4 regions of the Citrobacter freundii complex sp. 2025EL-00176 genome follow, and region 1 is predicted to be linked to each of the others. Evidence: predicted binding sites of a transcription regulator. Region 1 holds the regulator's gene; each other region holds the start of a gene.
What was found. The regulator CRP, encoded in region 1, controls carbon source genes, mostly activating them, when cyclic AMP is high. The targets are predictions, from matches to a motif close to ATGTGANNNNNNTCACAT.
Positions count from the first base shown of each region.

Region 2: the regulator CRP is predicted to act here: its motif matches at 6,133-6,150, upstream of bhsA (multiple stress resistance protein BhsA).
Region 3: the regulator CRP is predicted to act here: its motif matches at 3,239-3,256, upstream of cdd (cytidine deaminase).
Region 4: the regulator CRP is predicted to act here: its motif matches at 6,004-6,021, upstream of aaeR (HTH-type transcriptional activator AaeR).

Region 1 is NZ_JBRYHT010000008.1:62,487-69,805, forward strand. Features, by position in the region: gene ACVXHP_RS16065 (NUDIX hydrolase) at 1-483, shown strand, start outside; partial or broken gene ACVXHP_RS16070 (hydrolase) at 528-1,587, shown strand; gene ACVXHP_RS16075 (YheU family protein) at 1,584-1,802, shown strand; gene ACVXHP_RS16080 (phosphoribulokinase) at 1,856-2,725, shown strand; gene ACVXHP_RS16085 (OsmC family protein) at 2,824-3,228, opposite strand; gene crp (cAMP-activated global transcriptional regulator CRP) at 3,537-4,169, shown strand; gene ACVXHP_RS16095 (YccS/YhfK family putative transporter) at 4,221-6,308, shown strand; gene argD (bifunctional acetylornithine/succinyldiaminopimelate transaminase) at 6,387-7,319, opposite strand, start outside.
Region 2 is NZ_JBRYHT010000001.1:516,107-523,425, reverse strand. Features, by position in the region: gene ACVXHP_RS02565 (acyltransferase family protein) at 1-1,043, shown strand, start outside; gene mfd (transcription-repair coupling factor) at 1,162-4,608, shown strand; gene ldtC (L,D-transpeptidase LdtC) at 4,755-5,720, shown strand; gene bhsA (multiple stress resistance protein BhsA) at 5,807-6,064, opposite strand; gene comR (TetR family copper-responsive transcriptional repressor ComR) at 6,308-6,943, shown strand; gene ACVXHP_RS02540 (TonB-dependent siderophore receptor) at 7,192-7,319, shown strand, end outside.
Region 3 is NZ_JBRYHT010000002.1:274,166-281,484, forward strand. Features, by position in the region: gene mhbT (3-hydroxybenzoate transporter MhbT) at 1-919, opposite strand, end outside; gene ACVXHP_RS08415 (LysR substrate-binding domain-containing protein) at 1,046-1,954, shown strand; gene ACVXHP_RS08420 (CidA/LrgA family protein) at 2,076-2,474, shown strand; gene ACVXHP_RS08425 (CidB/LrgB family autolysis modulator) at 2,471-3,166, shown strand; gene cdd (cytidine deaminase) at 3,315-4,199, shown strand; gene sanA (outer membrane permeability protein SanA) at 4,357-5,076, shown strand; gene ACVXHP_RS08440 (DUF2542 family protein) at 5,079-5,318, shown strand; gene ACVXHP_RS08445 (NAD(P)-dependent oxidoreductase) at 5,552-6,793, shown strand; gene preA (NAD-dependent dihydropyrimidine dehydrogenase subunit PreA) at 6,787-7,319, shown strand, end outside.
Region 4 is NZ_JBRYHT010000003.1:35,408-42,726, reverse strand. Features, by position in the region: gene mdh (malate dehydrogenase) at 1-737, opposite strand, end outside; gene argR (transcriptional regulator ArgR) at 1,174-1,644, shown strand; gene yhcN (peroxide/acid stress response protein YhcN) at 2,019-2,285, shown strand; gene ACVXHP_RS09060 (barstar family protein) at 2,342-2,620, opposite strand; gene aaeB (p-hydroxybenzoic acid efflux pump subunit AaeB) at 2,738-4,705, opposite strand; gene aaeA (p-hydroxybenzoic acid efflux pump subunit AaeA) at 4,711-5,643, opposite strand; gene aaeX (p-hydroxybenzoic acid efflux pump operon protein AaeX) at 5,651-5,854, opposite strand; gene aaeR (HTH-type transcriptional activator AaeR) at 6,039-6,968, shown strand; gene tldD (metalloprotease TldD) at 7,055-7,319, opposite strand, start outside.

The sequences.
Region 1 (7,319 bases):
GTTTTGCCTTCGTGGCTGGAACAACTGGATACCTTTTCCGGCCCGGATCGCGACCCGCGCGGCTGGAGTCTGACGATCTCCTGGTTTGCGCTAATCGCCTGGGTAGACTGTGCGCCGCACATCGCCAGCGTCAGCAATGCCCGTTGGGTGCCGGTTGATGAGCTGAAAAGTTATTCCCTCGCGTTCGACCACGGAGACATCATTGCGGCGGCACTGCATCGCTTACGGCAAAAAACGATGTACTCATTACTGCCTGTATACTGCTTGCCGGAGACATTTACCCATGGGCAACTGCTCGAAGCCACTGAGGTGATCCTCGGTCAGTCGATCCAGCGTAAAAGTCTGATTCGCCGCTTTGAAGCGTCAGGAATGTTTGAAGATACCGGAGAAAGCGTGGCGACAGGGACGCGTAAAGCTCGCCTGTGGCGACGAAAGCCCGACGTCGATTTTCATCTTTTCTCGCGTAATCTGCTGACTGACTAGCGACAAAATCACATATTGGCTAACCCGCAGACGCTGCGCGCGGTATAGTTATTCTTTCCGATTATTAATTGCTCTGGTGTTATGGTTGAAATCACGTCCACAGAAATGATCCCACCTACTGATGATTCGCGAGAATTCCGCCCGATGCGCGGTATCAGTAACCGCCATTTGCAGACAATGCTGCCGCGTTTAATTCGCCGTAAGGTGAAGTTCGACGCCCACTGGCAGCGTCTGGAATTACCCGACGGTGACTTTGTCGATCTGGCGTGGAGTGAAGATCCGCAACAGGCGAAGCACAAACCGCGCCTGGTGGTTTTTCACGGTCTGGAAGGCAGTCTGAACAGCCCGTACGCACATGGCCTGATTGAAGCAGCGCAAAAGCGCGGCTGGCTGGGCGTGGTGATGCATTTTCGCGGCTGCAGCGGCGAGCCAAATCGTCTCAACCGTATTTATCATTCTGGTGAAACAGAAGATGGCACCTGGTTTTTACATTGGCTGGAGCGTGAGTTTGGTCGTGTGCCGACCGCGGCGGTAGGCTATTCACTCGGCGGGAACATGCTGGCCTGCCTGCTGGCCAAAGAAGGCAACGACATTCCCATTGATGCAGCGGTTATTGTCTCTGCGCCTTTCGTGCTGGAAGCCTGTAGTTACCATATGGAGAAGGGGTTCTCACGCGTCTACCAGCGCTATCTGCTCAATCTGTTGAAAGCTAACGCCTCGCGTAAGCTACAGGCCTACCCGGGTTCGCTGCCGGTGAGTCTGACCCAGTTGAAATCCCTGCGTCGCATTCGTGATTTTGACGATCTGATCACCGCCAAAATCCACGGTTTTGCCGATGCTATAGACTATTATCGCCAGTGTAGCGCCATGCCATTGCTTAATCAGATCGCCAAACCGACGCTGATTATCCATGCCAAGGACGATCCGTTTATGGATCATCACGTGATCCCTGAACCGGAAAACCTGCCCTCACAGGTGGAGTATCAGTTGACTGAACACGGCGGACACGTCGGCTTTATTGGCGGCACGCTGCGCCGCCCTGAGATGTGGCTGGAATCCAGAATTCCCGACTGGCTGACAACGTATCTGGAGGCGTCATCATGATTATCCCCTGGCAAGACATCTCCCCGGACGCGCTGGACAATCTGATTGAAAGCTTTGTCTTGCGCGAAGGCACCGATTATGGTGAACATGAACGCTCGCTCGAACAAAAAGTCGCCGACGTCAAACGCCAACTACAATCAGGTGAAGCCGTGCTGGTGTGGTCCGAACTGCATGAAACGGTCAACATCATGCCGAGGAAGCAGATTCACGAGTAATCCGTAGCCGACGGCCGACTATAATAAAAAATCAACCAATTCATGGAGTTGTTATGTCTGCCAAACATCCGGTGATTGCGGTAACAGGATCCAGCGGCGCGGGGACCACCACCACCAGCCTCGCGTTTCGTAAAATTTTCGCGCAGTTAAATCTGCGCGCCGCCGAGGTGGAAGGTGACAGTTTTCATCGCTATACCCGTCCGGAAATGGACATGGCGATTCGCAAAGCGCGCGATGCCGGGCGGCATATCAGCTATTTCGGTCCTGAAGCCAATGACTTTGGTCTGCTGGAACAAACCTTCATTGAATACGGCCAGACGGGAACAGGTCAGTCGCGCAAATATCTGCATACCTACGATGAAGCCGTACCGTGGAACCAGGTTCCGGGGACGTTTACCCCCTGGCAGCCATTGCCTGAACCGACGGATGTCCTGTTCTATGAAGGGCTACACGGCGGCGTCGTCACTCCACAGCAAAATGTGGCCCGGCATGTCGATCTTCTGGTCGGCGTGGTGCCGATCGTTAACCTGGAATGGATCCAGAAGCTGACCCGCGATACCAGCGAGCGTGGACACTCGCGTGAAGCGGTGATGGACTCGGTTGTGCGCTCAATGGACGATTACATCAATTACATCACGCCGCAGTTTTCCCGTACGCACATTAACTTTCAGCGCGTGCCCACCGTCGATACCTCAAACCCTTTTGCAGCCAAGAGTATTCCGTCGCTGGACGAAAGCTTTGTGGTGATTCATTTTCGCAATCTGGAAGGGATCGACTTTCCGTGGCTTCTGGCCATGCTGCAAGGCTCATTCATTTCCCACATCAATACATTAGTCGTGCCTGGCGGCAAAATGGGTCTGGCGATGGAATTGATTATGCTGCCGCTGGTCCAGCGTCTGATGGAAGGCAAAAAGATAGAGTGATGTATGGGATGTGCCCGATGGCGCTACGCTTATCGGGCCTACAAATCAGTATCGTTCTGTAGGCCGGATAAGGCCACGCCGCCATCCGGCGTCATGTGTTACGCAGCAACCACTTCATAGGAGTGGGTAATATTCACCGCTTTTTCCAGCATCAATGCCACAGAACAATATTTTTCCGCCGAGAGATCGACGGCACGGGAGACCGACGCATCTTTCAGATCGTGGCCGGTGACGATGAAATGCAGATTGATGTGGGTAAACAAACGCGGCGCTTCTTCACGGCGCTCAGAGGTGAGTTTCACTTCGCAGTTGGTCACATCCTGACGTCCCTTTTGCAGGATCGACACCACATCGATCGCGCTACAACCACCCGCGGCCATTAATACCATTTCCATCGGGCTCGGCGCTTTATCACCGGAGTTACCGTCCATCAAAATTTGGTGGCCAGAGGCGGACTCTCCGAGGAAGGTTAACCCCTCAACCCACTTTACACGCGCTTGCATATTTCGTAACTCCAATGTTTCAATTTTCCTGACAGATTACGCGTACATAACAATTCTCGCAACGGAAGGCGACCTGCGTCATGCTGAAGCGAGACACCAGGAGACACACGGCGAAAGCTATGCTAAAACAGTCAGGATGCTACAGTAATACATTGACGTACTGCATGTATGCAGAGGACATCACATTACAGGCTGCAGTCTATTTTTAGTAGCCCCCTTCCCAGGTAGCGGGAAGCACATTTTTGCAAACCCAGAGGCAGCGTCGTTTTCTGGCTCTGGAGACAGCTTATAACAGAGGATAACCGCGCATGGTGCTTGGCAAACCGCAAACAGACCCGACTCTCGAATGGTTCTTGTCTCATTGCCATATTCATAAGTACCCATCGAAGAGCACGCTGATTCACCAGGGTGAAAAAGCGGAAACGTTGTATTACATCGTTAAAGGCTCAGTGGCAGTGCTGATCAAAGATGAAGAAGGGAAAGAAATGATCCTTTCTTATCTGAATCAGGGCGATTTTATTGGTGAATTAGGCCTCTTTGAAGAAGGCCAGGAACGTAGCGCTTGGGTACGGGCCAAAACCGCATGTGAAGTCGCTGAAATTTCCTACAAAAAATTTCGCCAATTAATCCAGGTCAACCCGGATATTCTGATGCGCCTGTCTTCTCAGATGGCTCGTCGCCTGCAGGTCACGTCTGAAAAAGTAGGCAACCTTGCCTTCCTCGACGTCACCGGTCGTATTGCCCAGACTCTGCTGAATCTGGCAAAACAGCCTGACGCGATGACTCACCCGGACGGTATGCAGATTAAAATCACCCGTCAGGAAATCGGCCAGATCGTTGGCTGCTCCCGTGAGACCGTTGGTCGTATTCTGAAGATGCTGGAAGATCAGAACCTGATCTCCGCTCACGGTAAGACCATTGTCGTTTACGGCACGCGTTAATCCCGTCGAAATGGCGCGCTACCCGGTAGCGCGCCATTTTTGTTTGCTCCGATGTGGCGAAGACTGATTTATCACCCCGAGATCAACTACGCACTACGACAGACCCTGGTGCTGTGTTTACCTGTGGCTGTCGGTCTTATCATTGGTCAGCTTCATCTGGGGCTTCTGTTTTCCCTCGTACCTGCTTGTTGCAATATTGCCGGTCTTGATACCCCGCATAAACGTTTTTTCAAACGTTTAGTTATTGGCGCGTCGCTGTTTGCCGGTTGCAGCCTGATCATGCAGTTACTGCTGGCGCAAGCTATACCGCTGCCGCTCATCCTCACCGGCCTGACGCTGATTCTTGGCGTAACCGCCGAGCTAAGCCCGCTGCATGCGCGACTGCTGCCAGCCTCACTCATCGCGGCAATTTTCACGCTAAGCCTTGCCGGGAACATGCCCGTCTGGGAGCCATTGCTGATCTATGCACTGGGTACGTTGTGGTACGGTCTGTTCAACTGGTTCTGGTTCTGGATGTGGCGTGAGCAGCCGCTGCGCGAATCGCTCAGCCTGTTGTACCGCGAATTAGCCGATTACTGTGAGGCCAAGTACAGTCTGCTGACCCAGCATGCCGATCCAGAAAAAGCGCTGCCTCCGTTGCTGGTTCGTCAACAAAAAGCGGTGGATCTGATTACCCAGTGCTACCAGCAAATGCATATGCTGTCGGCGCATCACAATAATGAATACAAACGGCTGTTGCGTGCCTTTCAGGAAGCGCTCGATTTGCAGGAGCATATTTCGGTGAGCCTGCATCAGCCGGAAGAGGTGCAAAAACTGGTTGAGCGAAGCCACGCGGAACAGGTGATTCGCTGGAACGCGCGCACCGTTGCCGCCCGCCTGCGCGTACTGGCCGATGATATCTTGTATCACCGCTTGCCGACCCGTTTCTCCATGGAAAAGCAGATTGGCTCTCTGGAGAAAATCGCCAACCAGCATCCGGACAATCCGGTAGGACAGTTTTGCTACTGGCACTTCAGCCGTATTGCCCGTGTGCTACGGACCCAGCGCCCGCTGTATGCCCGTGATTTAATGGCGGACAAACAGCGGCGGTTGCCGTTGATCCCGGCGCTGAAAAACTATCTGTCGTTGAAATCCCCGGCGCTGCGTAACGCTGGACGCATTAGCGTCATGCTGAGTATCGCCAGCCTGATGGGCAGCGCCTTACATCTGCCTAAACCTTACTGGATTTTGATGACCATCCTGTTCGTCACGCAAAATGGCTATGGGGCGACCCGGGTGCGTATTTTGCATCGCTCGGTGGGTACACTCGTCGGACTGGTGATTGCGGGCGTCACATTGCACTTTCATATTCAGGAAGGTTTCACGCTGGCGGGCATGTTGCTGATAACGTTAGGCAGCTATCTGATCATTCGCAAAAACTACGGCTGGGCCACCGTTGGCTTTACGGTTACGGCGGTATACACCCTGCAGTTGCTGACGCTGAACGGAGAGCAATTTATCGTGCCGCGGTTTGTCGACACGGTGATTGGCTGCTTAATCGCCTTCGGCGGCACGCTCTGGCTGTGGCCGCAGTGGCAGAGCGGCCTGTTGCGTAAGAACGCCCACGATGCGTTAGAAGCCGATCAGGAGGCCATTCGCCTGATCCTCAGCAACGATCCGCAGGCCACGCCGCTGGCGTATCAACGCATGCGGGTCAATCAGGCGCATAACACGCTGTTTAACTCACTGAATCAGGCAATGCAGGAGCCAGGATTCAACTCGCACTATCTGGCGGATATGAAACTGTGGGTCACGCACAGCCAGTTCATCGTTGAACACATCAACGCGATGACCACGCTGGCAAGGGAACATACGATGCTGACGCCGGATTTGGCACAGCGGTATCTGGAATCCTGCGAAATTGCGCTTCAGCGCTGTCAGCAGCGGCTGGAGTATGACGGACCGGGAAGCTCGGGTGATGTGAATATTCTCGAAGCGCCAGAGATGCTGTCCCACGGCCCGTTAAGCACCCTGGAGCAGCATCTGCAAAGGATATTGGGTCATCTGAACACCATGCACACCATTTCGTCGGTCGCATGGCGTCAACGACCACACCACGGCATCTGGCTGAGCCGCCGACTGCGGGATATGAAAGGTTAAGATCGACTGCCGGATGCGCTACGCTTATCCGGCCTACGAATCACACCTTACCCATCCGGCAATCAGGCAATCAGGCAATCAGCCCACCACCTTCGCCACCGCCTGCGCAAAACGCTGCATCCCTTCCTCGATATCTGCCTGTTCTACCACCAGCGACGGCGCGAAGCGCATCACGTCCGGTCCGGCATTCAGCACCATCACCCCTTCGTGCGCGGCAGCGTAGAGGAAATCACGTGCCCGACCCTTAAACTGCGGCTTCAGCTCGGCACCAATCAGCAGCCCCATCCCGCGAATATCACTGAAAATATCGAACTGCTGATTAATCTGCTGCAAATGCTGCACAAACGTCTGACGTTTGCCCTGAATACCTTCCAGAACTTCCGGGGTGTTGATGATATCAAACGCGGCATCTGCAACCGCACAGGCCAGCGGATTACCGCCGTATGTGGAGCCGTGTGAACCTACATGGAACGCGGAGGCAATTTCCTGGGTGGTCAGCATGGCGCTCACCGGGAAGCCGCCGCCGAGCGCCTTGGCACTGGTGAGGATATCCGGCGTCACGCCGTAGTGCATATAGGCAAACAAATCGCCGGTACGCCCCATCCCACACTGCACTTCATCAAATACCAACAGCGCCTGATGCTGGTCGCAAAGTTGACGCAAACCTTGCAGAAATTCCGGGGTTGCCGCAGTAACGCCGCCTTCCCCCTGAATTGGCTCAACCACCACCGCACAGGTGTGATCGTCCATCACCGCTTTTACCGCATGCAGATCGTTAAACGGTACATGGATGATATCCGCCGGTTTTGGTCCAAAGCCGTCGGAATATTTCGGTTGCCCACCAACAGATACGGTAAACAGCGAACGTCCGTGAAACGCATTATGGAAGGCAATGATTTTGGTTTTGAACGGGCTGTGGCGTACACAGGCATAATGACGCGCCAGCTTAAAGGCGGTTTCGTTGGCTTCGGTACCGGAGTTCATGAACAGCACGCGTTCAGCAAAGGTCGC
Region 2 (7,319 bases), on a different contig from region 1:
TTAATCAAATCAAAGGGTTATGCATTTGTCTGGTGGTTATATACCACTCAGTCATTACGTTTTACCCGCACCTCACCACCTTTCAGCATCCGCTTTCAGAGATACTGAGCAAATGCTGGATTTACCTCAATCTGTACCTGGCGCCGTTTCGTATGCCGGTATTTTTCTTTATTTCGGGCTATTTGATTCGCCGCTACATCGATAGCGTTCCCTGGACAACCTGTGTGGATAAACGGATCTGGAGTATTGCCTGGGTGCTGGTGCTATGGGGAATCGTGCAATGGCTGGCGTTAGTCTCGCTCAATAACTGGTTGGCTCCGCAACGCGATCTGAGTCATGCCGCCAACGCCGCGTATGCCGGATCAATCGCTGGCTTTACCCACGGGATGCTGACCGCCAGCACCAGCCTATGGTATCTGTATGCACTGATGGTCTATTTTGTACTGTGTAAGATTTTCAACCGCTGGGCGTTACCGCTGTTGACGCTGTTTGTCGTGCTAAGCGTGGCGATCAACTTTTTCCCCACGCCGTGGTGGGGAATGAACAGCGTGATTCGCAATTTGCCCTGGTACAGCCTCGGCGCCTGGTTTGGCGCAACGCTGATGGTATGGATCAAAGAGGTGCCCCTGCGCCGTCATACGCTCATCGTTATGGTTAGCGTAGTCGCCGCCGTGGTCGCGTGGCTGGCAAATATTTCGCTACTGCTTTCCCTCCTGTCTATTGTACTGATCATGAAGCTGTTTTATCAGTTCGAGCAGCGCTTTGGTATGCGCGCATCCAGCCCGTTAAGCGTGATTGGATCCAATACCATCGCCATCTACACCACTCATCGTATTTTGGTTGAGCTGTTCAGCTTAACGCTAATCCCCAAAATCAATCATGCCGCCTGGCCTGCGTACGGCGAGTTGCTCCTGCTGCTGGTTTATCCCTTCGCCTGCCTGCTGTTGTGCACCCTGTTTGGCTTGCTGGTGCGTAAAATTTCGCAAAAAACCGTTGCCGACTTGCTCTTTTCCCCACCGTCTTTATCGACATCCTCGCGCTAATTTCAACGCGCTTTTTGCCCCCATCAGGGGGCGAATCAATTTGCTTATGAGAAACGATCACGGATAATAAAGAACATTGCTTATCAGATGTATATCTAAACGAGATCCTGACAACCGAATGCCTGAACAACATCGTTACACGCTCCCGGCCGGCGCTTCCGACCAGCGCCAGTTAGGTGAACTGACCGGCGCAGCTTGCGCGACGCTGGTCGCCGAAATCGCTGAACGTCATGCGGGTCCTGTAGTACTGATCGCGCCGGACATGCAAAATGCCCTGCGACTGCATGATGAAATTCGTCAGTTTACCGACCAGATGGTAATGAACCTGGCGGACTGGGAAACGCTGCCCTACGATAGCTTTTCCCCTCATCAGGAGATTATCTCCTCGCGACTTTCCACCCTGTATCAACTCCCCGCCATGCAGCGCGGTGTGCTGATTGTACCGGTGAACACGCTGATGCAGCGCGTCTGTCCGCACAGCTATCTGCACGGCCATGCGCTGGTGATGAAAAAAGGTCAGCGGCTTTCGCGCGACGCCCTGCGCGAACAACTGGACAGCGCGGGCTACCGCCATGTTGATCAGGTGATGGAGCACGGCGAATACGCCACGCGCGGCGCGTTGTTGGATCTGTTCCCAATGGGCAGTGAATTGCCTTATCGTCTGGACTTTTTTGATGACGAAATCGACAGCCTGCGTCTGTTTGATACCGACACCCAGCGCACGCTGGAAGAAGTCGATGCCATTAATTTGCTGCCCGCGCACGAATTCCCGACCGATAAAACGGCAATCGAGCTGTTCCGCAGCCAGTGGCGCGATACCTTTGAAGTTAAACGCGACGCCGAACATATTTACCAGCAGGTCAGCAAAGGCACGTTACCTGCGGGTATTGAATACTGGCAGCCGCTGTTTTTCAGCGAGCCGCTGCCCCCCCTGTTCAGCTATTTCCCCGCCAATACGTTATTGGTCAATACGGGTGATATAGAGACCAGTGCAGAGCGCTTCCAGGCCGATACCCTGTCGCGTTTTGAGAATCGGGGTGTTGATCCGATGCGCCCGCTTCTGCCGCCGCACTCGCTGTGGCTGCGCGTTGATGAGCTGTTCTCCGAACTAAAACGCTGGCCGCGCGTTCAACTGAAAACCGAGACACTGGCGAACAAAGCCGCAAATACTAACCTCGGCTTCCAGAAGTTGCCAGATATCGCGGTTCAGGCGCAGCAAAAAGCACCGTTAGATGCGTTACGTAAATTTCTTGAAGCCTTCACCGGTCCGGTGATTTTCTCGGTTGAAAGTGAAGGTCGTCGCGAAGCGCTCGGCGAACTGCTCGCCCGTATCAAAATCGCGCCGAAGCGCATACTGCGTCTCGACGAAGCCATCGACAATGGCCGCTATCTGATGATTGGCGCAGCCGAACACGGCTTCATTGATAGCAAACGCAACCTGGCGCTGATTTGTGAAAGCGATCTGCTCGGGGAACGCGTGGCGCGCCGCCGCCAGGATTCTCGTCGCACCATCAATCCAGATACGTTAATTCGCAACCTCGCAGAACTGCATCCAGGTCAACCGGTGGTGCACCTGGAGCACGGCGTTGGCCGTTATGCCGGGATGACCACGCTGGAAGCGGGCGGTATCACCGGCGAGTACCTGATGCTCACCTACGCCAACGACGCCAAACTGTACGTGCCTGTGTCATCGTTGCACCTGATCAGCCGCTACGCTGGTGGCGCGGAAGAAAATGCGCCGCTACATAAACTGGGCGGCGATGCCTGGTCTCGTGCCCGCCAGAAAGCCGCTGAGAAGGTGCGCGATGTCGCGGCAGAACTGTTGGATATCTATGCTCAGCGGGCGGCGAAAGAAGGCTTTGCCTTTAAGCATGACCGTGAGCAGTACCAGCTGTTTTGCGACAGCTTCCCGTTTGAAACTACGCCCGATCAGGCGCAGGCGATCAACGCGGTCCTCAGCGATATGTGTCAGCCGCTGGCCATGGATCGTCTGGTGTGCGGCGACGTCGGCTTTGGTAAAACCGAAGTCGCGATGCGTGCCGCCTTCCTCGCCGTAGAGAACCACAAGCAGGTTGCCGTACTGGTTCCGACCACCCTGCTCGCGCAGCAGCACTTCGACAACTTCCGCGACCGCTTTGCCAACTGGCCGGTACGCATCGAGATGCTGTCCCGTTTTCGTAGCGCCAAGGAGCAAGCGCAAATTCTGGAGCAGGTTGCCGAGGGTAAAATCGATATTCTTATCGGCACCCACAAACTGCTGCAAGCGGACGTGAAGCTAAAAGATCTGGGTCTGTTGATTGTCGATGAAGAGCACCGTTTTGGCGTTCGTCATAAAGAGCGCATCAAAGCAATGCGCGCGGATGTCGATATCCTGACGCTGACGGCAACGCCTATTCCGCGTACGCTCAATATGGCGATGAGCGGCATGCGCGATCTGTCGATCATCGCCACGCCTCCTGCCCGTCGTCTGGCGGTGAAAACCTTTGTGCGCGAGTACGACAATCTGGTGGTTCGCGAGGCTATCCTGCGTGAAGTTCTGCGCGGAGGGCAAGTTTATTATCTGTTTAACGACGTCGAAAATATCCAGAAAACCGCTGACCGATTAGCGGAACTGGTGCCGGAAGCGCGTATTGGTATCGGCCACGGTCAAATGCGCGAACGCGAACTGGAACGCGTGATGAATGATTTCCACCATCAGCGTTTTAACGTGCTGGTGTGTACTACCATTATCGAAACCGGGATCGACATTCCGACCGCCAACACCATTATCATCGAACGCGCCGATCATTTTGGTTTAGCGCAATTGCACCAGTTGCGTGGCCGTGTGGGACGCTCGCACCATCAGGCGTACGCCTGGCTGCTGACGCCGCATCCAAAAGCGATGACCACCGACGCGCAAAAGCGTCTGGAAGCCATCGCCTCGCTGGAAGATTTGGGCGCGGGCTTTGCGCTGGCGACCCACGACCTCGAAATTCGCGGCGCCGGGGAACTGCTGGGTGAAGATCAGAGTGGTTCCATGGAAAGCATCGGCTTCTCGCTATATATGGAACTGCTGGAAAATGCTGTCGATGCGCTCAAAGAGGGACGCGAACCGTCGCTGGAAGATCTCACCAGCCAGCAAACCGAAGTTGAACTGCGCATGCCGTCATTGCTGCCGGACGACTATATTCCCGATGTCAACACGCGACTGTCGTTCTACAAGCGTATTGCCAGTGCGAAAGGCGAAAACGAGCTGGAAGAAATTAAGGTCGAGCTGATAGACCGTTTTGGTCTGTTGCCCGATCCGGCCCGTACGTTGCTGGATATTGCCCGCTTACGCCAACAGGCGCAGAAACTTGGCATCAGAAAGCTTGAAGGCAATGAAAAAGGCGGCACGATTGAGTTTGCCGAGAAAAACCACGTCAACCCGGTCTGGCTGATTGGTTTACTGCAAAAACAGCCGCAGCACTTCCGTCTGGACGGTCCAACCCGGCTAAAATTCATGCAGGATCTGGGCGAGCGCAAAACGCGAATCGACTGGGTACGCCAGTTTATGCGCCAGCTTGAAGAAAATGCCGTAGCATAGTGAACAGGCCGGGAGCGCACACAGCTCTCCCGGCCTGAATTTACAAACTCTTTGCACTTCCCTGCACTTCCCGACACAGCAAACGGCCATAATTCCTGTTTACTTTTACATAATAAAAACCACGTAAAAACAATGGATTTATGGTGATGTTAAACAATAAACGACTCTCTCGCTGGTTAGCGTTTTTTACGCTTGCAGCGACCTTTGCGTTAGCACTTCCGGCTCAGGCAAACACCTGGCCGCTGCCGCCGCCGGGAAGCCGCCTGGTGGGACAGAATGCCGTTCACGTTGTCGAAGACAATGGCGGTTCTCTCGAAGCGATTGCGAAAAAATACAACGTCGGCTTTTTAGCGCTGCTACAGGCCAACCCCGGCGTTGATCCTTTCGTACCGCGCCCTGGCAGCGTTTTGACTATCCCATTGCAAACTCTGTTACCGGATGCACCACGCGAAGGCATTGTCATCAATCTCGCCGAGCTGCGTCTTTATTATTACCAGCCCGGGACAAATTCGGTGACCGTATATCCTATTGGCATTGGCCAGTTAGGCGGTGATACGCTGACCCCCACCATGGTAACCACCATTTCCGATAAACGCGCCAACCCCACCTGGACGCCTACGGCAAACATCCGCGCGCGCTATAAGGCAAACGGCATCGATCTTCCTGCCGTTGTCCCTGCCGGGCCAGATAACCCGATGGGCCATCACGCGATTCGCTTAGCCGCATACGGCGGCGTTTATCTGCTGCACGGCACCAATGCTGATTTTGGCATCGGCATGCGCGTCAGTTCTGGCTGTATTCGTCTGCGCGACGGTGATATCGAAACCCTGTTCCGTCAAGTGAAGCCAGGAACCAAAGTCAATATCATTAACACGCCGATCAAAGCCTCTGTCGAACCTAACGGCGTGCGGCTGGTGGAAGTACACCAGCCGCTGTCTGAAAAGATCAATGACGACCCGCAACTGCTGCCGATCGTGTTGAACGCCGCAATGCAGACCTTTAAAAATGCGGCGCAAACGGATCCTGCCGTCATGGAACATGCGATGGAAATTCGCTCAGGCATGCCGGTCGATGTGACCCGTCATCACGACGTGGCTCAGCAACCGATGTAAACGTTACGCATAAAAAAACCCCCGCTGGATTTTATTCCGCGGGGGTTTTTTATTTAACTCGCAGTGGCATTGCGATGGGTTAAATCTTATTTGTAGATAACGGCAGTCCCGTGAAGGGTGTTAGGACCGGTAACGGAAGTAATACGGAACGATTTCGCGCCCATCTCATCCGCTTTCTGCGCCAGTTGATCTTCCAGAGAACCTAAGTTCGTCCCCGCATTTGCAGAGATAGTACCGACTTTCTGTTGACCTGCAGGCGTGGCCTGAACTTCAACAGCGGCAAAGCTTGCAAATGACAGTGAGCTAAGAACAGCAGCAACAAACAGAGTTTTTACGTTTTTCATAATAGTGACCTTTTGCAGATGAATGGGTGTCGTAAGTATTAACTTAACGATCGATAGGTAAATCATAGATGTGATCCAGGTCACACGTCAACATTTTTTTATAATGATCGTTATATAAAACATAAAGACCTTATTTTTCATGCTAATAGCTATAAATTATTTTTATCGCTAATCCGCTGGAGTGTGGGGGGGAATATTTTTATAATGGTTATTCAATAAACCCAACTAAGGTACATCGGCGCCATGACAACTGAAACGACAGGTTGTGCAAAAAAAAGCCGTGGCCGACCAAAAGTGTTCGACAGGGAAGCCGCGCTTGATAAGGCCATGACACTCTTCTGGCAGCACGGATATGAAGCGACATCGCTCGCCGATCTCGTGGAAGCAACCGGTGCCAAAGCGCCCACGCTGTATGCGGAGTTTACCAACAAGGAAGGGTTGTTTCGTGCCGTGCTGGACCGCTATATCACGCGCTTTGCGGCGAAACACGAAGCCCAGCTGTTTTGTGAGGAAAAAAGCCTGGAGTCCGCACTGGAAGACTATTTCACCGCCATAGCGACCTGCTTTACCAGTAAAGATACTCCGGCAGGATGTTTTATGATTAATACGTCCGCTACGCTGGCGGCCTCTTCCCGCGAGATCGCCCACACGGTGAAATCACGCCATGCGATGCAGGAACAGACGCTCACCCAGTTCCTTCGTCAGCGCCAGCAGCGGGACGAAATTCCGGCCCACTGCGACGTGCAAAAGCTGGCCGAATATCTGAACTGCATTTTACAGGGTATGTCGATTAGCGCCCGTGAAGGTGCGTCATTTGAGAAACTGATGCAGATCGCACATACCACCCTGCGGCTGTGGCCCGAACTCATCAAAGCTTAGTCCTTTCCTCTCTCTTCCACGAACAGATGACACTGCCGGGGGCTAAAAGCCCTCGGTTTATTTGTACCAATACCCCTTCATTCCTTATTGTTTTCATCGCATTAGCAGATCTTTTTTAAAAAATGTATTGATAACGACAATTATTATCAGCAATATTCGCATTTGTTTTAACACCTGTTTCCCAATGTAACTATCGGTTTCTCTACCGCAATAACAAAAACAGACCGACTTTTTTAAAAGGAATACAAATGCATAAGCGTCTCTGGGTGCTCAATCCGCTCTTATTATCTTTAACCCTACCGGCCATTGCGGCGGAGGAAGAGAATCTCATCGTCAGCGCTAACCGTAGCCAACGCACCGTGGCAGAAATGGCGCA
Region 3 (7,319 bases), on a different contig from region 1:
GCGCGCCTAACGTTCCGCCAATCTGGAAGGCCGCGGTTACCCAGGAAGCGTGTTGCAGGTCGATTCCGCGATGGTTAAGCAGCGTTGGCATCCAACTGGAGAGCAGATAAATGATCAGCAGGCTCATAAAGAACACCACCCATAACATCAGGGTAATGGGCAGTTGTCGCCCGACGAACAGCTGGCGGATACTGCCTTTGGCAATCGCTGCGCCCTCGTTGAGATAAAAATGGGTATCGTCATAACGTTCGCGGGTAATCGCGCTGACGGTTCTGGCAATCACGTTTTGCGGTAGCTGGCGACGAACCTGCCAGCGCGGGGATTCCGGTAGCGCAAACAGCAGGGCGACAAACAGCATGAGCGGCAAAACGCCGCCCAGCACCAGAATGCCGTGCCAACCAATAACCGACACCAGTTGAGCGCTGACGATGCCGCCCATAGCCGATCCGAGCGTAAAGCCGCAGAACATCATGGTGACCAAGGCGCCACGTCGACGGGCAGGCAGGTATTCCGACGTCATGGTGATGGTATTAGGCATTGCGCCGCCCAGACCTAACCCGGTAAGGAAACGCAAAATAACCAGCGTTTGCAGATCGGGCGAAAAAGCGGAGATCAGACTCAGCGCGCCAAACAGCGCCACGCAAAGCTCAATCACTCGTTTACGGCCAAAACGATCGGACAGCGGGCCGCAGAGCAACGCGCCCGCAGTTAGCCCCAGCAGTCCTGCGCCAAAAAGCGGCGCCAGATCCCCGGCAGTCAATTGCCAGTGAGTGCGTATATCGGGAGCGATAAAACCAATCGCCGCGGTATCAAAACCGTCGAGCATGACGACCAGGAAACAGCAAATAATCACGCGCCACTGCGTCTTGCCGACGGGGGCGGAATCGATCAGTGCTTGTAGATCACGTTGTTGAGTCATAGTGAATGCCTCAGTGCAGGTAGAGTAGATGTCTGTTTTGTTTTAGGTATGTTGCGACTTTGTATCTTTGGAGATGAAATGTACAATGGCTTTTCATGCAGAGGCATAACCTGGAGGTTATAGCAAATGGCTAACTGGGCGCAGAAACTGAAGTTGCAACACCTGCAAACGCTGGTCGCGCTTGGGGAACAGGGAAATTTGACTCACGTCGCCCGGATGATGAATATCACCCAGCCAGCGTTGTCCAAATGGTTATCACAGCTCGAAGATGAGATTGGCATCACGCTCTTTGAACGACATAGTAAAGGCTTACGCCCCTCGGAAGGTGGCAAGCTGTTGCTGCAACATGCTCAGCGCCTGATCAATGATATGGAGCGTTCGCAGTATGAAATTGCCCGTTTCAAGCAAGGCGGTCTGGTGGGAAGTCTGAAGATTGGCTGCTCGCCGGTGGCGACCGACTGCGTTTCACAGGCAATACTGGGTTTGCTTACGGAGCTACCCACTCTGCATCTCAATATTGAAGAGAAAGTGATGACCCCGTTACTGCACGATCTGCTGGCGGGTTCGGTGGATGTCGTCGTCGGTCGCGTTGGCGGCCGGGCGCTTCAACTGCCGCTCAATTACCAGGTGCTCTATACCGAGCCGGTCTGTTTTGTCGCCCGCCCCGACCATCCGCTGGCTAAATATCCCCTGCTCACCTGGAACGATCTGGCTAACTGGCGCTGGATTGTGTGGCCGACAGGCACCCCCATTCGGATTAGCATTGACAACGCGCTGGTCGATAATGGCGTAATGCTGCCGGAAAACACCATTGAATCAGCGTCGATAAACGTCAGCACCAACCTGCTGCAAAGTAGCGACATGGTTTCTATTCTTTCTCTGCGTCTGGCACAGCGTTATGCCGCCCAGGGACAACTGGCTATCCTGAATCTGCCGAAGATTGAACAAAAAGGCAGCGTAGGCGTATTCTGGCGCAACAATGAAACGCCCACCACCGCCCTGAATCGTTTTTTGTATTACCTGGCGCAGGTTTAGGCGGTCATTTGCGCAATGTTCCAGATGTCTATTTCCTCTATGCTTAGAATTCATGATGTGATCGGTAGCACGTTTTGAAGTTTAATTGTATGATGAATCAGTCTCGTCAAGGGTTTCAATTATGAGCAAATCACTGAACATTATCTGGCAATACTTGCGCGCATTCGTCCTGATCTATGCCTGCCTCTATGCAGGTATTTTTATCGCTTCGCTGCTGCCGATCACTATTCCGGGCAGCATCATCGGCATGCTGATTCTGTTTGTCTTACTGGCATTGCAGGTATTACCGGCAAAATGGGTTAATCCTGGCTGTTACGTCCTGATTCGCTACATGGCCCTGTTATTTGTCCCGATTGGCGTGGGAATCATGCAGTACTTTGATTTACTCCGCGCACAATTTGGCCCGGTGGTGGTGTCATGCACCATCAGTACGCTGGTTGTTTTCCTCGTGGTGAGCTGGAGCTCGCACCTTGTACACGGTGAACGCAAAATCGTTGGCCAAAAAGGGTCTAAAGAATGATGACGTATATCTGGTGGTCGTTACCCCTTACTCTCGCGGTGTTCTTTGGCGCACGTAAGCTGGCAGCACGCTTTAAAATGCCGTTGCTGAATCCACTGCTGGTCGCGATGGTGGTGATTATTCCCATTCTGATGCTGACCGGAATTCCCTACGATCACTATTTCAAAGGCAGTGAGGTGCTAAACGATTTACTGCAACCTGCCGTGGTCGCGCTGGCCTATCCGTTATACGAACAGCTGCACCAAATTCGCGCACGCTGGAAATCGATTATCGCTATCTGCTTTGCCGGGAGCGTCGTGGCGATGGTTACCGGCACAACAATCGCCCTGTTGATGGGCGCATCGCCGGAAATTGCTGCGTCAATCATGCCGAAATCTGTCACCACACCTATCGCTATGGCGGTGGGAGGCAGTATTGGCGGTATTCCGGCCATCAGCGCGGTGTGCGTCATTTTCGTCGGCATTCTCGGGGCGGTGTTTGGTCATACTTTGCTCAATGCCATGCGCATTCGCACGAAGGCCGCGCGAGGACTGGCAATGGGTACCGCTTCACACGCCCTGGGTACCGCGCGTTGCGCAGAACTGGATTATCAGGAAGGCGCGTTTAGCTCTCTGGCGCTGGTCATTTGCGGCATTATCACCTCGTTGGTCGCCCCGTTTCTGTTCCCGGTTATTCTGGCAGTGGTCGGCTAACCTTCACTTTTTGGTTATTTATTTGCGATGCGTTGCACATTTTTCATTTAAGTTTCATAAGTTGCACACACAATGAGATTTGGATCACATATAAAGCCGTAACAGGCCCGTAAACTACGATTCCATTACATTGTTATGAGGCATCGCCATGCATCCACGTTTTCAAACTGCTTTTGCCCAACTCGCGGATAACTTGCAATCAGCCCTGGCTCCTGTTCTGGCGGATGCGCATTTCCCCGCCATGCTGACTGCTGAGCAGGTCTCTTTGCTGAAACGCGAATCGGGACTGGACGAAGACGCGCTGGCATTCGCTCTGCTGCCGCTGGCTGCGGCCTGCGCACGAACCCCGCTTTCCAACTTCAACGTGGGCGCGATCTCTCGCGGCATTAGCGGCACCTGGTACTTCGGTGGGAACATGGAGTTCCTGGGCGCAACAATGCAGCAAACCGTTCATGCCGAGCAAAGCGCCATCAGCCACGCCTGGCTGCGCGGTGAAAAAGGCCTCGCCGCCATCACCGTTAACTACACCCCTTGCGGCCACTGCCGCCAGTTTATGAACGAACTGAACAGCGGGTTGGATTTACGTATTCATCTGCCGGGGCGCGAACCACACGTGCTGCGCGATTATCTGCCAGATGCTTTCGGCCCGAAAGATCTGGAGATTAAAACGCTGCTGATGGACGACCAGGATCACGGCTTCGCGCTACAGGGCGATGCGCTGACCCAGGCGGCAATTACCGCCGCCAACAGATGTCATATGCCGTACAGCAAATCGCCAAGCGGCGTGGCGCTCGAGTGTAAAGACGGGCAAATTTTTAGCGGTAGCTATGCTGAGAACGCCGCCTTTAACCCAACTCTCCCACCGCTGCAAGGCGCGTTAAACCTGCTGAATCTGAACGGTTATGACTATCCGGACATTCAGCGCGCGGTGCTGGCTGAAAAAGCCGATGCGCCGTTAATCCAGTGGGATGCGACCTCCGCCACCCTGAAGGCGCTGGGCTGCAACAATATTGAGCGCGTTTTGTTAGCGTAAACGGGTCTTGTAGGCCGGGTCGGGCAACGTCGCCATCTGGCCTACAAAACCGCAATAATATTGCTGAAAATCCCCTCAATCAGATTGCTGTTTCTTGCGCTACGTCTTCGGGTACAGTAGCCTGATTGAAATTCCATCCCAATAACGAGTTTTCTGCATGTTAAAGCGCGTGTTTTACAGCCTGTTAGTCCTGGTAGGCTTGCTGCTGTTGACTGTGCTTGGACTCGACAGATGGATGAGCTGGAAGACTGCCCCCTACATCTACGACGAATTACAGGATTTACCCTACCGCCAGGTCGGCGTGGTGCTGGGTACGGCAAAATACTATCGAACCGGCGTTATCAACCAGTATTACCGCTACCGTATTCAGGGCGCATTGAACGCCTATAACAGCGGCAAGGTAAACTATCTGCTGCTGAGCGGCGACAACGCGCAGCAAAGCTATAACGAACCCATGACGATGCGTAAGGATCTGATTGCCGCAGGCGTCGATCCGGCTGACATCGTGCTTGATTACGCCGGCTTTCGTACGCTTGATTCTATTGTGCGTACCCGCAAGGTATTCGATACCAACGATTTCATCATTATTACGCAGCGATTCCACTGTGAACGCGCCTTGTTTATTGCGCTGCATATGGGCATTCAGGCCCAGTGCTATGCGGTGCCTTCACCAAAAGATATGCTTACCGTGCGGGTACGCGAATTTGGCGCGCGTTTTGGCGCACTCGCCGATCTCTACATTTTTAAACGTGAACCCCGTTTTTTAGGCCCCCTGGTCCCCATCCCTACCATGCATCAGGTACCCGACGATGCGCAGGGGTATCCGGCGGTTACGCCTGAACAATTACTCGAATTACAAAAGAAACAAGGAAAATAAGCATGGATGTACAAACCCTCTTCGTCGTGTTGGCTTTTCTGCTCATTCCTGTGTTTTGTTTCCGTGAGGCCTGGAAAGGTTGGCGCACCGGGGCCGTAGATAAAATTAAGAAGAATGCGCGCGAACCGGTATACGCTTATCGCCATCAAGAACCCCTGCAATTTTGGTCCTATGTATTGGTTTATGCCGGATGCGGATGTTTATCCTTCGGTATGGTTATTTACTTGGTTTTTTATCGATAAAGATATTCTCTTTATATTAGCGCTTGAGAATAGATAATATTATGATAACGGTTACCATTTCAAAGTAAGGGATTAATGCTGCCCACCAGCATTTCCCGCCAACACTCTTCTATTTGTGAATCCTTTCACAGAATACTCTTCCTACAGTGCTTAGCCTTAAGAATAACCTTTCACTTTTTATATTTTGTTATTAACGGTTTGCCTTAATTTACTCACGCATTAAGGAAGAAAATATGCCACAACAAAATTACCTGGATGAGCTCACGCCTGCTTTTACCCCATTATTAGCCATAAAAGAGGCTTCCCGCTGTTTATTATGTCACGACGCCCCCTGTAGCCAAGATTGTCCGGCGCAAACTGACCCGGGAAAGTTTATTCGCTCCATTTATTTTCGTAATTTTAAGGGGGCGGCCGAAACTATTCGAGAAAATAATGCACTTGGGGCAGTCTGCGCCCGGGTTTGCCCAACCGAAAAGTTATGCCAACGCGGGTGTACGCGCTCAGGCATTGATAAGCCGATTGATATTGCACGTCTGCAACGCTTTATTACCGACTTTGAGCAGCAGACCGCAATGAAAATTTACCAACCTGCCACAAAAACACGGGGCAAGATCGCCATCATTGGCGCAGGCCCGGCAGGATTACAAGCCAGCGTAACGCTGAGCAATTTGGGCTATGACGTTACTATCTATGAAAAGCAGGCCCAACCTGGCGGCTGGTTACGCTATGGCATTCCAGAGTTTCGTTTGCCGCATTCTGTTTTAGATAACGAAATTGCTCGTATCGTTGAAATGGGCGTAACCATCAAATGTAATTGTGAAGTCGGCAATGCCCTTTCCGTTGAGCAACTTAAAGCCGAATACCGCGCCGTACTGGTTACCGTAGGGATGTCTTACGGTTCAACGTTACCGCTGTTTGAGAAAGCCAATCACGTTGAAATTGCCGTCGACTTCCTGCAGCGGGCCAGGCAGTCAGAAGGCGATATTACCGTCGCGCAAAGCGCATTGATCATCGGCGGCGGCGATGTCGCGATGGATGTCGCCAGTACGTTGAAACTGTTGGGCTGCCCGTCAGTTACCTGTGTCGCCCGTGAAGAGCTGGCCGATTTCCCAGCCAGCGATAAAGAGTTCAGCAGTACACAAGCGTTAGGGGTATCGATTATTGACGGTTTCACGCCTGTGGCGGTTAGCGGAAATCGGGTTACGTTTAAGCACGTTCGCCTGCCGGGAGAACTGACGCTTGAAGCCGAACATATTATTCTCGCCGTCGGCCAACATGCTCAGCTTGAGCATTTCGCCGCGTTAAAACCACAGCGCAATCTTATCGACACGCATAATTATCAAACCGCCGATCCCGCTCTGTTTGCCGCGGGCGATATTGTAAAAGGCGATAAAACGGTGGTTTACGCCGTGAAAACCGGAAAAGAAGCCGCTCAGGCCATTCATCACTATTTAGAGGGAGCTTGCTCATGTTAACGAAAGATCTTTCTATTACTTTTTGCGGCGTCAAATTCCCCAACCCGTTCTGCCTCTCTTCTTCTCCGGTGGGCAACTGCTATGACATGTGCGCCAAAGCCTATGATACCGGCTGGGGCGGTATTGTTTTTAAAACCATCGGTTTCTTTATTGCGAATGAAGTCTCCCCACGCTTTGACCATCTGACCAAAGAAGATACCGGCTTTGTTGGCTTCAAAAATATGGAGCAAATTGCCGAGCATCCGCTGGAGGAAAATCTGGCCGCTATTCGCCGGCTGAAACAGGACTACCCGGACAACGTTCTGATTGCATCGATCATGGGAGAAAATGAACAGCAGTGGCAGGAGCTGGCACGCCTGGTCGAAGAGGCGGGTGCAGACATGATCGAATGCAACTTCTCTTGCCCGCAAATGACCTCACATGCCATGGGTAGCGATGTTGGGCAAAGCCCTGAGCTGGTCGAGAAATATTGTCGGGCAGTTAAACGCGGCTCTTCCCTGCCGATGCTGGCTAAAATGACACCGAA
Region 4 (7,319 bases), on a different contig from region 1:
TTTTCGCCGCTCAGTGCGCGAACCAGTGACAGGCCGAAACGTGCTGCGGCCTGACCCATGGACAGGGTAGCAGATCCGCCACCGGCTTTAGCTTCCACAACTTCAGTACCCGCGTTCTGGATACGTTTAGTCAGGTCAGCCGCTTCTTGCTCGGTGAAGCTTACGCCAGGAATTTGTGACAGCAATGGCAGAATGGTCACGCCAGAGTGGCCGCCAATAACCGGGACTTCAACGTCGCCAGGCTGTTTGCCTTTCAGTTCCGCAACAAAGGTATTGGAGCGAATAATGTCCAGCGTGGTCACGCCAAACAGTTTGTTCTTATCGTATACGCCTGCTTTTTTCAGCACTTCTGCAGCGATAGCAACGGTCGTGTTCACCGGGTTGGTGATGATACCGATACATGCTTTCGGACAGGTTTTAGCAACCTGCTGCACCAGGTTCTTCACGATGCCGGCGTTGACGTTGAACAGGTCGGAACGATCCATACCCGGTTTACGCGCGACGCCCGCAGAGATCAGTACCACATCAGCACCTTCCAGTGCAGGGGTAGCGTCTTCGCCGCTGAAGCCTTTGATTTTCACAGCAGTAGGGATGTGGCTCAAATCAACGGCCACACCAGGCGTTACTGGAGCGATGTCGTACAGGGAGAGTTCTGAACCTGAAGGCAGTTGGGTTTTTAACAGTAATGCTAGCGCCTGACCGATACCACCAGCAGCGCCGAGGACTGCAACTTTCATCCTAAACTCCTTATTATATTGATAAGCAAAGTGTCTATTGCTCCGCGGCGGCGACCTTAATCCACAAATCCAACGAATACAACAACCACGCGTCAAGAATGCGTAGTCACGCAAATTTGGCTTTTATGCATTTAACTTACGTAAAATAAAACCTAAGTTACGTAATTCAAAAGCACCCGCACAGTAGAGCAACTTTCCAACAGGTGCTGACAATATACCCTACCCGCCTCTCAAAACAACATCAATTTGATAACAATTAATTTACTTTTAACCTTATTTGCGCGCCGTGACACAGGCATGTTTCTTGATAACGAAATTTGATAAAATTCCGCTCTTTCATAACATTATTTCAGCCTTTACCAGGGCAGACCGTTTGCATAAAAATTCATCTGTATGCACAATAATGTTGTTTCTACCGCCATATTACGGGTGACTTATGCGAAGCTCGGCAAAACAAGAAGAATTAGTGAAGGCGTTTAAAGCGCTACTTAAAGAAGAAAAGTTCAGCTCTCAGGGCGAAATCGTCCTCGCATTGCAGGATCAGGGCTTTGATAATATCAATCAGTCCAAGGTTTCACGCATGCTGACCAAGTTTGGTGCGGTGCGTACCCGCAATGCGAAAATGGAAATGGTGTACTGCCTGCCGGCAGAGTTGGGGGTACCTACAACCTCCAGTCCGCTGAAGAATTTGGTACTGGATATCGACTATAACGATGCGGTCGTGGTTATTCACACCAGCCCCGGCGCTGCTCAGTTGATTGCCCGTCTGCTGGATTCGTTGGGTAAAGCGGAAGGTATTTTGGGAACGATTGCCGGTGACGATACCATCTTCACCACGCCAGCTAAGGGTTTTACGGTAAAAGATCTGTACGAAGCCATTCTGGAGCTGTTCGAACAAGAACTGTAATGCCTCCTCCCCGTCGTCTCCCGGCGGGGAAAAACCTCTACTTTCCCCTCTTCGTTCTATTTTCCACTGCCATTCATTTAACAAATGGTGCGTTTAACCGCTAAAACCCATTCACACAGTGAATACGAAGGCTGAAAAACGCACATTTTGCAAAATTCAATATCACATTGATTTTACTTAATTTATTTCTATATGGTAGTTAAAAAGGCTGATTTTAATTCCTTTAAGTTATAAAAAATAATCTTTTTAAAACTTAATAACTACAGAAACAATTAGCGTGGTATTAATTTATCGCGTTATTAGTGTATACTTGATTTTGTGATGAGGGTCACGAAACAAGACCCACAATAAAAGAATTCGACGAGGTAAATATCATGAAAATCAAAACTACTGTTGCAGCTTTAAGCCTTCTTTCTGTTCTCTCTTTCGGTGCCAGCGCCGCGGTTACTCAGGTGAACTCACAAGAAGCACAGAACCTGCAATCCATGGGTAGCATCTCCGTATCTCAGATCGGTAGCTCACCAATGGATATGCGTCAGGCTATCGCCGCGAAAGCTGAAAAAGCGGGCGCCAGCAGCTATCGCGTCACTGAACTCCGTGAAGGTGCTCACTGGCACGCGACTGCAGAACTGTACAAATAAACCCTCGTCGTCTAAACCGACGACTTGCCCCCGCCTGCCGGGGGCTTTTTTATGCCTTACATTGAGTGACGAACATTAAAACGTAACTGCCCTTCCAGCTCTTCTTCCGCTTCATCGAACAGTAATATTAGTGCGCCGTATCGCCTGCGTAGTTTGTCCGGCAAATGGATAAATTCAATCTCCACCGGCAGCGGCAAGGCTTCTCCGGTAACGACCTCCCACAGAGAATCTAAATCGACCACTTTTTCTCGGGCCAGACCAAATGCGCGCGTGAACTCGCGGTAGAAATCACCCTGATCTTCAATCTCGTCAAAATCAAACGTATAGATGTTCATCTATAGCCACCATCCCGACGCCAGTCACTCTATGGACCACCAATATGCAGGGCCTCCCGCATTTCAGGTAAGTATAGCCATAAAAAAACCGACGCTTCTGGCATCGGTTTCTTGTACTTAATTGCTGGTCAGCGCGTGCTGGTATTTGTGTAGCATCCCGCTGAGTCGTTTTACCGGCTCGGTCACCTGTGGAGGGGCTTGCCAGATGATTAACTTCTCCTGATAGATCTCAAGCTCTTCCAGCAGTTGGCTAAAGTAGCGTCGGCGCTTGTCGTCATTTCCTGCTGAAATAACATGATCGGCGGTGCGGCGCAGCTGGCGATGGAACGCAGATAAATCCTCATTCACCGGTACCGGCGCATCGCGCAGACGCTGATGCGCGATAATCATTGTCAGCGCCAGGCGAAACTTCGCCAGGTCGCCGGGGAATTTGTTCATCAGTAAAAACAACTGCTGATAAAGCGCCGGAAGGTGGTTTTCTTTACGACGAACCACGTTGGTGGTCATTGCCGAAACCGCTGCGGAGACAAACTGGTTGAGCAACACGCGACCGGTTCTGTCACGCGAGTTATCACGCACCAGCAGAATGACGAGAAACGCCAGCACACAACCAACAATCTGCCCCAACGCACTGTCAAGAAACTGGCTAAAGTGGAAGGTCATTGGGTTATCCAGCACGATAATATTAATAGTACTGGCCAGCGCCCCCATCGATCCCAGTCGCCGTTTCTGCACCTCAATTCCCAGAAAGAATCCCAGCACTGCCAGGCTCAGACACAACAGCAGCATACTTTGCTGCGTATTGGGGATTATCACCAGAAAATAGAGCGCGCCGAGCGGTAATGCCGCCAACGTACCGTAGATAAAATCTATCGCCACCATCCGAGGGTTCGGCAAGCGCATTGCCAGCGAGGTGACGACCGCAATCATCACCATCGCGCCGCTGCCGGATGTCCAGCCGGTCCACAGCCAGAACAAAGTTCCCAGCACACAGGAAAGGGTGGTGCGCCAGAAGTTGACCATCGCATGGTGACGTTCGGCTGATTCAACTTTCACCAACGGCTCGCCTTGTAGGATCTCTTCTTCCGTCGCGCTAATTTTTGTATTACTCACCACACCGCGTTTCAGCAGCAGGTAGCGCGTCGCCGCACCTGCCCAGCTATAAATCGTAACCGGTGTTTCACGCTCGCCGGTCCAGACAATCACCCGACGCATCCGCTTCAACTGTTTATGGACATCCTGCACCGTTTCAACCGGCGTATCGAACAACTCGCGGAAGGTGTCGGTGATCAGTTCCGGGCGGGTATTTTGAATAAGGTAGGTTTCACAGGATTGAGTAATAAGCGTGAGCGACAGCGTGTTCAATGCTTTGAGCCTGCGATTAGCACGCACCCAACGTGAAGACTCCATATTAAGGTTGCTGCGCATCCCCTCCAGCGCCGCCGTGCGACGGACTAAATCGCCCCAGGCTTTGTCCACTTCTTCACTGTCGCCATGCTTTATACACAACTGCATTAGCTGATACTGCGCCACCAGCAGGCTGTCCAGTTCGACATCAATTTCCTGTTTCACCGAGCGGGGCGAAAAGAGCAGATCGGCAACAATGGCGCAGACAATCCCCATCACAATCTCGCTGCAACGTTCGAGCGCAAATTGCGGCGTCAACAGCGGTTCTGCCTGGATAGTAATGACGATGATCAGCGCCGTATAGCCCGAAAGCCCCCAGGCATAGGAATTCTCGATCTTCACTAGCGACGAGATCCAGGTACAAAAACCGGCCCAGATACAGCACACCAGAATCATCAATAACGGGGCGCGGATCATGCTGATAATAATGATCAGTGCGGCAATACAGCCAATAAATGTCCCGACGATACGCAGCATCCCGCGATAGCGGATGGCGCCTGAATAGGGTTCCCCACCGGCGGCAAAAGCCGGGCCAGCTGCCACAATTGCCGCGGTCAACACCGCCCAGCGCGGGGTCTCAAGCTGAAAGTGAAAACCAACGAACAGCGCCAGGACAATCGCGCACGCCAGTTTTACCGCGAAGCGGATGTGCTGGTTGGCAATGGAAAAAATACCCATCGCAATTAACCAAACTCGCGCAGGCGGTGCGCCATTTTACGGAAGAAGGATTCCTGACTGGCATCGCGATCCTGTTTACCGGTGATAACAACAGTAGCCGTCGTCCCGGCTGGCCACAGGGTTCCTTGCTGTTCATCAAGACGAATGCGCACCGGCACACGCTGTGCCAGACGGACCCATTCAAGATTGGAATCAATGGTCGCCATACCTTTTGCGTCCCGCGTGCTGCTGGCATTCGTTACGCCAGCCGCCACGCTATCAACGGTACCCTTCAACACATTATTGCTTCCAAGCGGGGTAATTTCAGCGCGATATCCAGGGCGTACGCCTTCCAGCTTGGTTTCTTCCATATATGCCAGGACATAGAACGAGTGCTGCTTTACCAGCGCTACCGCCGTGGAGCCGCGGGTAATAAATTCGCCGCTGTAGACATTCAGGTTAGTCACCCAGCCATCCGCAGGCGCACGAATAACGGTACGTTCAAGATCCAATTTTGCCAGATCGCGGGTCGCTTGCGCCTTCGCCAACTGGTGTAATACGGTTTGCAGTACGTTGTTAGACTGATCAATCTCTTCACGAGACATGGCCTGCACGCCCAGACGGTTACGACGACCGGCTTCCTGACGTTTTTCCTGCGCCAGAACCTGGTAATACGAGACGTCGGCTTCGGCCTGTTCGAGGGCTTTTTTATAGCGCGGCTGGTCGATGGTAAACAGGACCTGATCCTTTTTCACCAGTTGGTTATCATGGACGTTAACGTTGGAAATAAGACCCGCAACGTCCGGCGCAATGGCGACGACATCTGCGCTGAAACGCGCATCACGCGTCCACGGCGACTCGGTGTAGAACACCCATGCGCGAAAAATAGCGATGAATGCAAGAACGACCAGGATGACGGTAATGGCCGTGCGGGAGATTTTTCTTGTTAGTGTTTTCACTTCAACCTCAAACGAACAGGCGCGTTATTAAATAGAACAGGCAGCAATACAGCGCGGTGTTAAACAGAGCCGGATGCCAGACAAAATCATAGATGCCAGTGGGAACCAGCACCCGGCGCACCAGCCAGAAAATCGCCAGTGACAAAAGCAATTCGAAAAAAATCGGTGGGAAGGACAGACCAAACACCACGATAACGGGAAACAGACTCATGTTGACCTTGGTAACTTAAGAGAGTGCAGGTGATAGATTTTCTAGCGTATGTCACCGCAGAGAAGGGCAAGGATGAGCCAGGCGAGAGCGACATAGCCGTTATTTGAATAATAATATATTAACGTAACTGTTATGCTGTTATCTATATTATGTGATCTAAATCACTTTTAAGCCAGAGTGAATAATGGAACGATTAAAACGTATGTCGGTGTTCGCCAAAGTTGTCGAACTGGGCTCCTTCACCGCCGCCGCAAGACAGCTACAAATGAGCGTTTCATCGATAAGCCAGACGGTCTCTAAACTGGAAGATGAACTACAGGTAAAGCTGCTAAACCGCAGTACGCGCAGCATTGGGCTAACCGAAGCCGGTAAAATTTATTATCAGGGCTGCCGTCGCATGCTGCACGAAGCGCAGGATGTTCATGAGCAGCTGTATGCCTTTAATAACACCCCCATCGGCACGTTGCGTATTGGCTGTTCTTCAACCATGGCACAAAATGTCCTCGCCGGGCTGACGGCGAAAATGCTGAAAGAGTACCCCGGTCTGACGGTAAATCTGGTCACCGGCATCCCGGCACCGGATTTAATTGCCGATGGCCTGGATGTGGTTATCCGCGTCGGCGCGTTACAAGACTCTAGCCTGTTTTCACGTCGTCTGGGGGCCATGCCGATGGTGGTCTGCGCCGCTAAAAGCTATCTCGCCCAGTTTGGCGCTCCGGAAAAACCAGCCGATCTTAGCAACCACTCATGGCTGGAATACAGCGTTCGCCCGGATAATGAATTCGAGCTTATCGCCCCGGAGGGGATCTCTACCCGCCTGATTCCAGAGGGACGCTTCGTCACCAACGATCCGATGACGCTGGTGCGTTGGCTGGCCGCAGGTGCCGGCATTGCTTATGTGCCGCTGATGTGGGTGATCAATGAGATCAATCATGGTGATGTGGAGATCCTGCTCCCCCGCTACCAGTCAGATCCGCGTCCGGTCTACGCCCTGTATACCGAGAAAGATAAGTTACCGCTCAAAGTGCAGGTGGTGATTAATTATCTGACCGACTATTTTGTCGATGTGGCGCACCTGTTCCAGGGAATGTATGGCCGGGGAAAAGAAAAATAAAAAGAGTGCAGGCCGGATAAGACGTTGACGCCGCATCCGGCAAGATGCCCGATGGCGTTGACGCTTATCGGGCCTGGATCATGATGTTATGCGGTGCCGCCGACCGTCAAATTATCGACCTTCAGCGTCGGCTGACCCACGCCAACCGGCAGGCTCTGGCCTTCTTTCCCACAAACGCCTACGCCGTTATCCAGTTTCAAGTCGTTACCCACCATCGAAATTTGCTGCATCGCTTCGATACCGGAGCCAATCAGCGTCGCGCCTTTTACCGGTTTGGTCACTTTACCGTTTTCAATCAGATACGCTTCGGACGTTGAGAACACAAATTTCCCGGAGGTGATATCCACCTGG